One region of the Nonomuraea sp. NPDC050478 genome, then DNA from elsewhere that is predicted to be linked to it. Evidence: riboswitches for the same ligand, from Rfam matches in the RefSeq annotation. Region 1 holds a riboswitch; the other holds the start of a gene.
What was found. Region 1 has a riboswitch for S-adenosylmethionine ahead of thrC (threonine synthase). Riboswitches for the same ligand answer to the same signal wherever they lie in the genome.

Region 1 (4,614 bases):
CCGTCGACGCCCAGCGCGTGCACGCCGACGCGGGTGGTGCGGCCCTCGTACGTGATCGTCGCGGCCCGCTGGTCGACCTCGGCGCCCAGCACGGTCTCGCAGCAGTCCATGAACGCGCCCGCCCAGCGACGGGTGAGGAACCCGGCGTGGTCGGCGCCCAGGACGCCCTCCAGCACCTCGCGCGCCACCTCGTCGGGCAGCAGCGAGAAGTATTCGGGCGGGGCCCACGGCGTGTGGCTGAAGTGCGCGATGCGCAGGTCGGGCCGCTCGGCGCGGAGCATCGCCGGGGTCAGCGTCAGGTGGTAGTCCTGCACCATCACCCGGGCGCCGTGAGCGGCCCCCTCCGCCAGCGCGAGCGCGAACGCGCCGTTGTAGTCGCGGTAGGACTCCCAGTCGCGCCGGAACCGGGTGCCGAAGTGCGGCGCGTTCGGGATGTCGTAGAGCAGGTGGTTGACGAACCACAGCGTGGAGTTGGCCACGGAGTTGTAGGCGCGGTGGAAGGTGGCGGGCGCGATGTCGAGCATGCGCAGCGGGCCCGTCTCGTAGCCGGCGTGGTCGAGCCGGCCGCCGGGGGCCTGGCGGACGGCGCTGCGGTCGCCGTCGGACAGAGCCGCGCACACCCACAGCACGCCCTCGTCCCTGGCCACGCCGGACAGCCCGGAGACGAGACCGCCGCCGCCGCGTCTCATGGTGAGGACGCCGTCGTCGGACACGGTGAACGACACAGGGCCTCTGTTCGAGGCGAGCAGGACGCTGTTCATTTACGCTCCCTCCGACCATAGGATCCCAGCTATGGCGCTAGATGAGCACACCGAGGAACTCGCCCATGCCGCAGCCAGAGGCGATCATCGCTCACTCGGCGAGCTCCTGCGACGGATCGAGCCCGACGTGCTGCGGCACTGCGCTCGTATCCTGCCGTATCACCATGACGCCGAGGAGGCGGCCCAGGACACCCTGCTCGCGGTGGCGCGCAACATCGCCAGGTTCGAGGGGCGGGCCAGGTTCAGCACCTGGCTCCACATCGTGACCGCCAACTGCGCGCGCACCACGTACCGCTCGCTGAAGCGCAGGTCGGCGGAGCAGAGCTCCGACGAGCTGCTGACGCAGAAGCCCGACGTGCGGCGGGTCAGCGTGATCGCGGGCTCGCGGCTCGACCTGCTCGACGCGATGGAGGCGCTGGAGGCCGACAAGCCCGACCTGGCGCAGGCGCTGGTGCTGCGCGACATCGTGCAGCTCGACTACAGCGAGGTGGCCGAGCAGCTCAAGATCCCGCTCGGCACCGCCAAGTCGCGCATCCACCAGGCGCGCAAGTACGTGCAGGGTGTGCTGGGCGACGACTACCGGTGAGATCGTTCATCTCGGAGAGTGAGACGACTGTCCATGTCACGTGGTTGATTGGGTAGAGTCCGAGTCAGCAGCACCACACAACTGAACATTGCTCATCCAGAGGGGTGGAGGGACCGGCCCTGCGAAGCCCCGGCAACCCTCCCGGCTTGTGACTCGCGACCTGGCGAGGCCGACCGGGACAGGGTGCCAATTCCGGTCCGCGGTCAGGGTGGCCGCGGACGAAGATGAGGGAAGGCCTCGCTTCATGTCGCTCGACTTCGGTCCCGCCACTGCTCTCTCCTGCCGCGAGTGCGGCGCCCGCTATCCGCTCGGCCCCAACTTCGCCTGCGTCGAGTGTTTCGGGCCGCTGGAGGCGGCCTACGACTTCGGCGACGTCAAGAGGTCCGACATCGAGTCGGGCCCGGCCAGCATCTGGCGCTACCGTTCCCTGCTGCCGGTGCCCGCCGACGTCGCGAGCAAGCCCAACATGAACCCCGGCTGGACGCCGCTCGTCAAGGCGGGCAACCTGGGCCGGGCGCTCGGTCTCAAGTCCCTGTACGTGAAGGACGACTCGGGCAACCCCACCCACTCCTTCAAGGACCGGGTGGTGGCCATCGCCGTCGAGGCGGCCCGCAACTTCGGCTTCCACACGCTCTCCTGCTCCTCGACCGGAAACCTGGCCGGGGCCGTGACGGCCGCCGCCGCCAGGGCGGGCCTGGACGCGTGCGTGTTCATCCCCGCCGGGCTGGAGCAGGCCAAGATCGCCATGGCCCGCGTCTTCGGCGGCAGGCTCATCGGCATCGAGGGCACCTACGACGAGGTCAACCGGTTCTGCTCGGAGCTGATCGGGGACCCGATGGGCGACAAGTGGGGGTTCGTCAACGTCAACCTGCGGCCCTACTACGCCGAGGGCTCCAAGACGCTCGCGTACGAGATCGCCGAGCAGCTCGGCTGGCGGCTGCCTGAGCAGATCGTCATCCCGATCGCGTCCGGCTCCCAGCTCACCAAGATCGACAAGGGCTTCAAGGAGCTGATCCGGCTCGGGCTGGTCGACGACACGCCCTACAAGGTCTTCGGGGCGCAGGCGCTCGGCTGCTCGCCGGTGTCGGCCGCCTACAAGGCCGGCCACGACGTGGTCCAGCCGGTCAAGCCCGACACCATCGCCAAGTCGCTGGCCATCGGCAACCCCGCCGACGGCCCTTACGTGCTCGACATCGCCCGGCGCACGGGCGGCGCCGTCGAGGACGTGACGGACGCCGAGATCGTGGCCGCCATCAAGCTGCTGGCCTCCACCGAGGGCATCTTCGCCGAGACGGCGGGCGGCGTCACGGTGGGTGTGCTGAAGAAGCTCGTCGAGACCGGGCAGCTCGACCCGGAGGCCGAGACCGTGGTGCTCAACACCGGCGACGGGCTCAAGACGCTCGACGCCGTCGCGGCCGACGCGCAGCCCACGGCCGTGATCCGGCCCTCCCTCGACGCGTTCCGCGCGACTGTCTGACAATCAGGAAAGGCGAGACCATAACATGAGCGTTTCTGTGCGGATTCCTACCATCCTGCGCACGTACACCGGGGGCAACGCGGAAGTGAGTGGGGAGGGCGCGACTCTCCGTGACGTCCTGGCCAAGCTCGATTCCGACTACCCGGGGATCGGCGCCCGCATTCTGGATGAATCGGGCAAGATTCGGCGTTTTGTTAACGTCTACGTGGGGGAAGAGGACGTCCGATTCGCCCAAGGTCTGGACACTCCGGCCCCTGAGGGCACGCAGATCTCCATCATCCCGGCCGTCGCGGGCGGCTGAGCCCCCCGCTCGGCGGAGCGATCGTCTGGAAGGCGCCCCATGTGGGCGCCTTCTCCCTTTTGTGGGAAATTCAACCTTGAACTACTCAGCTAGGGGTGAAATAAGGCTTTTGCGGATTGACTCTGTTGCCGACCGCCATGCCACAGGTATGGTCGAGTGCGATCGTCAGACGATATCCCCATAAGTCATGGCGATTGTGGGTCTCGCAGACGAATGGGCGAGATCCCTGAGCCCAGTAAGAGGAGTCGGAAGTGGCGCAGGGCACCGTCAAGTGGTTCAACGCGGACAAGGGCTACGGCTTCATCGCGGTAGACGGTGGTAAGGATGTATTCGTCCATTACTCGGCAATCATGATGGACGGGTATCGCTCTCTCGAACAGGGACAACGGGTCGAGTTCGAGATCACGCAGGGCCAGAAGGGGCCGCAGGCGGAATCCGTCCGCGCTGTCGCCTAGCTGGTGCGACCGGCAGCTCGCACGCCAGCGCAGTGCGTGTGACTGCCACCTCACATTGGGGTACGGCGGGCCGCCCGGGGCCCGCCGTACGGACACCTTCGACGGCGATCTGTTGACCTGGCCAGGTGCGGAGTCAGCTTGCACTCGACAGGGTAGAGTGCTAAACAGTCGTTGGCACTCTATGTTGATGAGTGCCAACGGGGATCGAGACGATGGGGCCTGCCGAACGGAGATGTGGGCCCACATGCCGTCGCGGGCGTCGGCTCGATCTCACCAGGACACCCTGCATCTGGGAGGTCTCGCCTAATGGCAGCCAAGATGATCGCGTTTGACGAGGACGCCCGGCGCGGTCTCGAGCGCGGGATGAACCAGCTCGCCGACGCGGTGAAGGTCACGCTGGGCCCGAAGGGCCGCAACGTCGTGCTGGAGAAGAAGTGGGGCGCCCCCACGATCACCAACGACGGTGTCTCGATCGCCAAGGAGATCGAGCTCGAGGACCCGTGGGAGAAGATCGGCGCCGAGCTGGTCAAGGAAGTCGCCAAGAAGACCGACGACGTCGCGGGCGACGGCACCACCACCGCCACCGTGCTCGCCCAGGCGCTCGTACGTGAGGGCCTGCGCAACGTCGCTGCCGGCGCCAACCCGATGGCCCTGAAGAAGGGCATCGAGGCGGCCGTGGAGCGCGTCAGCGAGGAGCTCTCCAAGCTGGCCAAGGACGTGGAGACCAAGGAGCAGATCGCCTCCACCGCCTCCATCTCCGCCGCCGACCCCGAGATCGGCTCGCTCATCGCCGAGGCGATGGACAAGGTCGGCAAGGAAGGCGTCATCACCGTCGAGGAGAGCAACACCTTCGGTCTGGAGCTGGAGCTCACCGAGGGCATGCGCTTCGACAAGGGCATGACGTCGATGTACTTCGTCACGGACTCCGACCGCATGGAGGCCGTGCTCGAGGACCCGTACATCCTGATCGTCAACTCGAAGATCTCGGCCAACAAGGACCTGCTGCCGCTGCTCGACAAGGTCGTGCAGTCCGG
Region 2 (4,614 bases), on a different contig from region 1:
GCCAGGTCGCGCAGCGCGGCGAGAAGACGGTCGACATGCTCTTCGGTCGTGCCGATGCCGATCGAGGCGCGCACGGCCGAGGCGGTGCCGTCCGCGCAGCCGCCGTCCTGCGTGCCGAGCAGGTGCCGGACGAACGGGTGCGCGCAGAACTTGCCGTCCCGCACCCCGATCCCGTGCTCGGCCGACAGCGTCTCGGCGACCTCGCGCGCCGGGTGGCCATCGACGGTGAAGGACACGATGCCCACGCGCGGGTGGCCGGGCCCCCACAGCGAGAGTTCCCGTACCCCGTCGATGGCGGCGAGGCCGGCACGCAGCCGGGCGAGCAGCCGCTCCTCCTCGCGGACGAGCGGGGTCCAGCCGGTGGCGGTGAGCGCGTCGCAGGCGGCGGCCAGCGCGATGGCGCCCAGCACGTTCGGGGTGCCCGCCTCGTGCCGCGGCTCGGGGTCGTCGTGCCAGTCGGCCCCGTCCTCGCCGACGGCGCGCACCGCGCCGCCGCCCTTCAGGTACGGGTCGCCGGCGGCCAGCCAGTCACCGCGGCCGACCAGCGCCCCCGCCCCGAACGGCGCGTACAGCTTGTGCCCGGAGAAGACCACGTAGTCCAGGTCGAGCGCGGTCAGGTTGAGCGGCCGATGGGGGACGAGCTGGGCGGCGTCCACCAGGATGCGCGCGCCGTGCCGGTGCGCGATGTGGGCCAGCGCGGCGACGGGCCAGAGTTCGCCGGTGACGTTCGAGGCGGCGGTCACGACCAGGAGCTTGGGGCCGTCGATCCCGGCCAGGGTGTCGTCGGCGGCGCGCACGGCCTCGCCGGGGAAGGCGGGCGGCGCCAGCCGGACCACCCGCTGCCACGGCAGCAGCGAGGCGTGGTGCTCGGTGTCGAAGACGACCACGGTGGTGCCTTCGGGCAGGCAGCGGGCGAGCAGGTTGGTGGCGTCGGTGGTGTTGCGGGTGAACACCACCGCGTCGTCCGTGCGGGCGCCGACGAAGGCCCGTACGGTGTGGCGGGCCTGCTCGTAGCGGGCGGTGGTGAGCTGGGAGGCGTACCCGGCGCCGCGGTGCACGCTGGAGTAGGCCGGGAGCGCGGCGGCGACGGCGGTGCTGACCTGCTCCAGACAGGGGGCGCTGGCGGCGTAGTCGAGGTTGGCGTACCCGGTGAGCCTGCCGCCCTTGACCGGGACCCGCAGGTCGGCGCCGAGCACGACGGGGATCGCGCGCGCCGGACAGGGCTCCAGGTGCTTCTCGGGAGCGGTGCGGGCGGCGTCGAAGATCGTCAAAGTGGACACGGCATGCCTCCTCGGGCGTCATCGGACCCCAGGAGCAGCCACGGAGCCCGCGCTTGCCCGCCACCCTTCGTGGCGGACCAGGTCTTCACCCGGGGCACCCCGCCGCGGACGCGAGGGTTGCCGGCCAGCGAGCCGGGGCTTGGCGCTGGCACTCATGACCTACGTGCCGGACTATAACCGATGATTCATCCGGATCGCGAACTTCTCCGGACTTCTGCTCGTTGGGCGGTGGTACGTTCCCCCACCGAAAGTAGGCGGCGATGCTTGACTGGGTGTCCAACCCGGAGATCTGGATAGGGTTCCTCACCCTGGTGACCCTGGAGATCGTCCTGGGCATCGACAACATCATCTTCATCTCCATCCTGGCAGGGAAGCTGCCTCCCGAGCAGCGCGACCGGGCGCGGGTGGTGGGCCTGGCCGCGGCGCTGGTGATGCGGCTGCTCCTGCTGCTGGCGCTGTCGTGGGTGGTCCGGCTCACTGCGCCGCTGTTCGAGGTGTTCGGTCATGAGATATCGGGACGAGATCTCATCCTGCTGCTGGGTGGGCTGTTCCTGCTGGCCAAGAGCGTCACCGAGATCAGCCACACGATGGACGGGCCCAGCAAGGACGGCAAGTCGGCGGCCGTCGTCTCGTTCACGTCGGTCATCGTGCAGATCATGCTGCTCGACATCGTGTTCTCGCTCGACTCGGTGATCACCGCCGTGGGCATGGTCAATGAGCTCGGCGTGATGATCGCGGCCGTGGTCGTGGCGGTGGCGGTGATGCTGTTCGCCTCCGGGCCGATCAGCCGGTTCGTCGACGCGCATCCGAGCATCAAGATGCTGGCGCTGGCGTTCCTGGTGCTGATCGGGGTGATGCTCGTGGCCGAGGGTCTCGACCAGCACATCCCGAAGGGCTACATCTACTTCGCGATGGCGTTCTCGGTCGTCGTCGAGCTGCTCAACATCCGGGTGCGGAGCAGGAAGAACAAGCAGGTGGAGGAAGCTCCTACTATGCAATAGTGCGCTTTGATCCCTGGAATCCGGATTTCGTGGCCCATCCCTACGACGTCTACGCCGAGCTGAGGCGGGAGGCCCCCGTCAGCTACTTCGAACCCGCCGACCAGTGGCTGATCGCCCGCCACGCGGATGTGGACGAGCTGCTGCGTGACCGCAGGCTCGGCCGTTCCTATCTGCACGTGGCCACGGACGAGGAGTTCGGCAGGCCACCGGAGCCGGAGTTCCAGGAGCCGTTCTGGCGGGTGGTCCGCGCCGGCATGCTCGACGTCGAGCCGCCGGTGCACACCCGGCTGCGCCGCCTGGTGTCCAAGGCGTTCACCCCGCGCATGGTCGAGTCGCTGCGGCCGCGCGTGCGGGCCATCGCTGAAGGGCTCGTGGACGCGTACGTGGAGAAGGGCGGCGGAGATCTGATCGCGGAGGTCGCCGAGCCGCTGCCGGTGACGGTCATCGCGGAGATGCTGGGCATCCCCGAGCGGGACCGTCACCTGCTGCGGCCCTGGTCCTCGGACATCTGCCTGATGTACGAGCTCAATCCGAGCGAGGAGATGCAGCACACCGCGGTCAGGGCGGCGGACGAGTTCGCCGAGTACTTGAGAGGGCTGGCCCGCGAGCGGGCGGGGAAGCCGGGCGACGACCTGATCAGCGCGCTGGCGGGGATCCCCGAGCTGACCGAGGACGAGCTGATCGGCACCTGCGTGCTGCTGCTCAACGCCGGTCACGAGGCCACCGTGAACGCCACCGGCAACGGCTGGTGGGCGCTGTTCAGGAACCCGGACGAGCTGGCCCGGCTCCGCGCGGACCGCTCGCTGCTGCCCACGGCGATCGAGGAGGTGCTGCGCTGGGACACCCCGGCGCAGATGTTCGAGCGCTGGGTCCTGGAGGACATCGAGGTCGGCGGCGTGCGGATCCCGCGCGGGGCCGAGGTGGCGCTGCTGTTCGGCTCGGCCAACCGCGACCCCGAGGTGTTCGACGACCCCGACCGGTTCGACGCGGGCCGCAAGGACAACCCGCACATCTCGTTCGGCCTGGGCATCCACTACTGCCTGGGCGCGCCGCTGGCCAGGATCGAGATGGTCGAGTCGTTCGGCGCGCTGCTCGACCGGACGCCGGCGCTGGAGCTTGTCAGGGAGCCGGAGTGGAAGCCGGGCTACATCATCCGAGGGCTGCAGGGCCTGGAGCTGAGCACGCGCTGACGCCGGGTCACCGGCGCTGGCAGAGCCAGCCGAACCCGCCCAGCCCCGCCGGATCGATCAGCTCGGCCTCCTCGGAGGCCCGGGCGAGCGCCCGGAGATAGCCCGGAGGATCGGTGCGGGCCAGGTCGAGGGAGGGGCGGGCGCCGGTGACGCCCAGCTCGCGCAGCGCGGCACGCTGTGTGGACAAGGCTGTGGATATCGCGCCCGCCCGCCGCCCGGCCTCGGCGCACGCGTCGAGCGCGACGTGCGCGGTGATGTCGCAGGTCCCGTCGGGGATCGGGGATACGACCGCGCCGTCGCGATATCCGGTGAGCGTGCCGCAGCGCGGCCGGTTATCCACAGGGTGTGCATAATCGACGGCGACGGCCCGCCCCTGGTCGAGCCGCGCCAGGACCGCCGCCCAGGCCGCGTCGCGGGTGCGGCCGATCTCGGCTCTCGTGCCGACGCACGACAGCGGCCACCACCGTTTCAGCCACTCCAGATCGGCCGCCGGCGGCTCGCCGCCCAGCCGCTCCTCGCCGGTCTCGGTGTCGACCAGGACCAGCCGCGGCCCGTCTGCGGTCTGCTCGGCGACGTCCAGCGGGACGTTGTCGAGCCACTCGTTCGCGATCACCAGGCCGCGCACCCCGGAGGGGATCCGGGCGGACCACCCGATCTCCTCGGGAAGATCGTCCGGCCGGGGGGACAGGTCGACGGCCGTGACCCGCAGCCTGGCCCGCAGCCCGCGGCCGGCCATGGCGAGCACGTGGCGGACCAGCACGCCTTCGCCCGCGCCGACGTCGACGAGGTCGATCCCGGCGGGGGCGCCGAGTTCGGCGTCGACCTCGCGCAGCAGGGCCAGCACCGCCTCGGCGAACGCCGGTGACGCGACGACCGAGGTGCGGAAGTGGCCGGACGGGCGTTCGCGAAGGTAGAAGCCGCCCTCGCCGTACAGCGCGCGCTGAGTGGCTTCGCGCCAGGTGAGCCACATGTCTGGACTATCTCACGATGGACACGGGGCCCGGACCGGATCCGGGCCCCGCCATGGCCGCCAGTCGGCGGTGGCGGCCATGCGCACCGCCCAAGAGGCCCCTGACACAGTGCGGGCGTCGGGTCGTGATAGGACTCGGCGCCCGCTCCCAGCGGTGAACCCCTCTCCTCATC

Region 2: linked by a shared signal. The riboswitch ahead of ACIBF7_RS02605 (aminotransferase class V-fold PLP-dependent enzyme) and the one ahead of thrC (threonine synthase) in region 1 are both predicted to bind S-adenosylmethionine.

What each region holds. Positions count from the first base shown of each region.
Region 1 covers NZ_JBITHT010000010.1:28,146-32,759, forward strand. Annotated here, with positions in the region: gene ACIBF7_RS39210 (trehalose-6-phosphate synthase) at 1-761, opposite strand, end outside; gene ACIBF7_RS39215 (RNA polymerase sigma factor) at 793-1,347, shown strand; SAM riboswitch class I at 1,437-1,578, shown strand; gene thrC (threonine synthase) at 1,592-2,824, shown strand; gene ACIBF7_RS39225 (MoaD/ThiS family protein) at 2,850-3,125, shown strand; gene ACIBF7_RS39230 (cold-shock protein) at 3,377-3,580, shown strand; gene groL (chaperonin GroEL) at 3,887-4,614, shown strand, end outside.
Region 2 covers NZ_JBITHT010000001.1:547,605-552,218, reverse strand. Annotated here, with positions in the region: gene ACIBF7_RS02605 (aminotransferase class V-fold PLP-dependent enzyme) at 1-1,280, opposite strand, end outside; SAM riboswitch class IV at 1,325-1,440, opposite strand; gene ACIBF7_RS02600 (TerC family protein) at 1,541-2,281, shown strand; gene ACIBF7_RS02595 (cytochrome P450) at 2,281-3,471, shown strand; gene ACIBF7_RS02590 (SAM-dependent methyltransferase) at 3,479-4,441, opposite strand.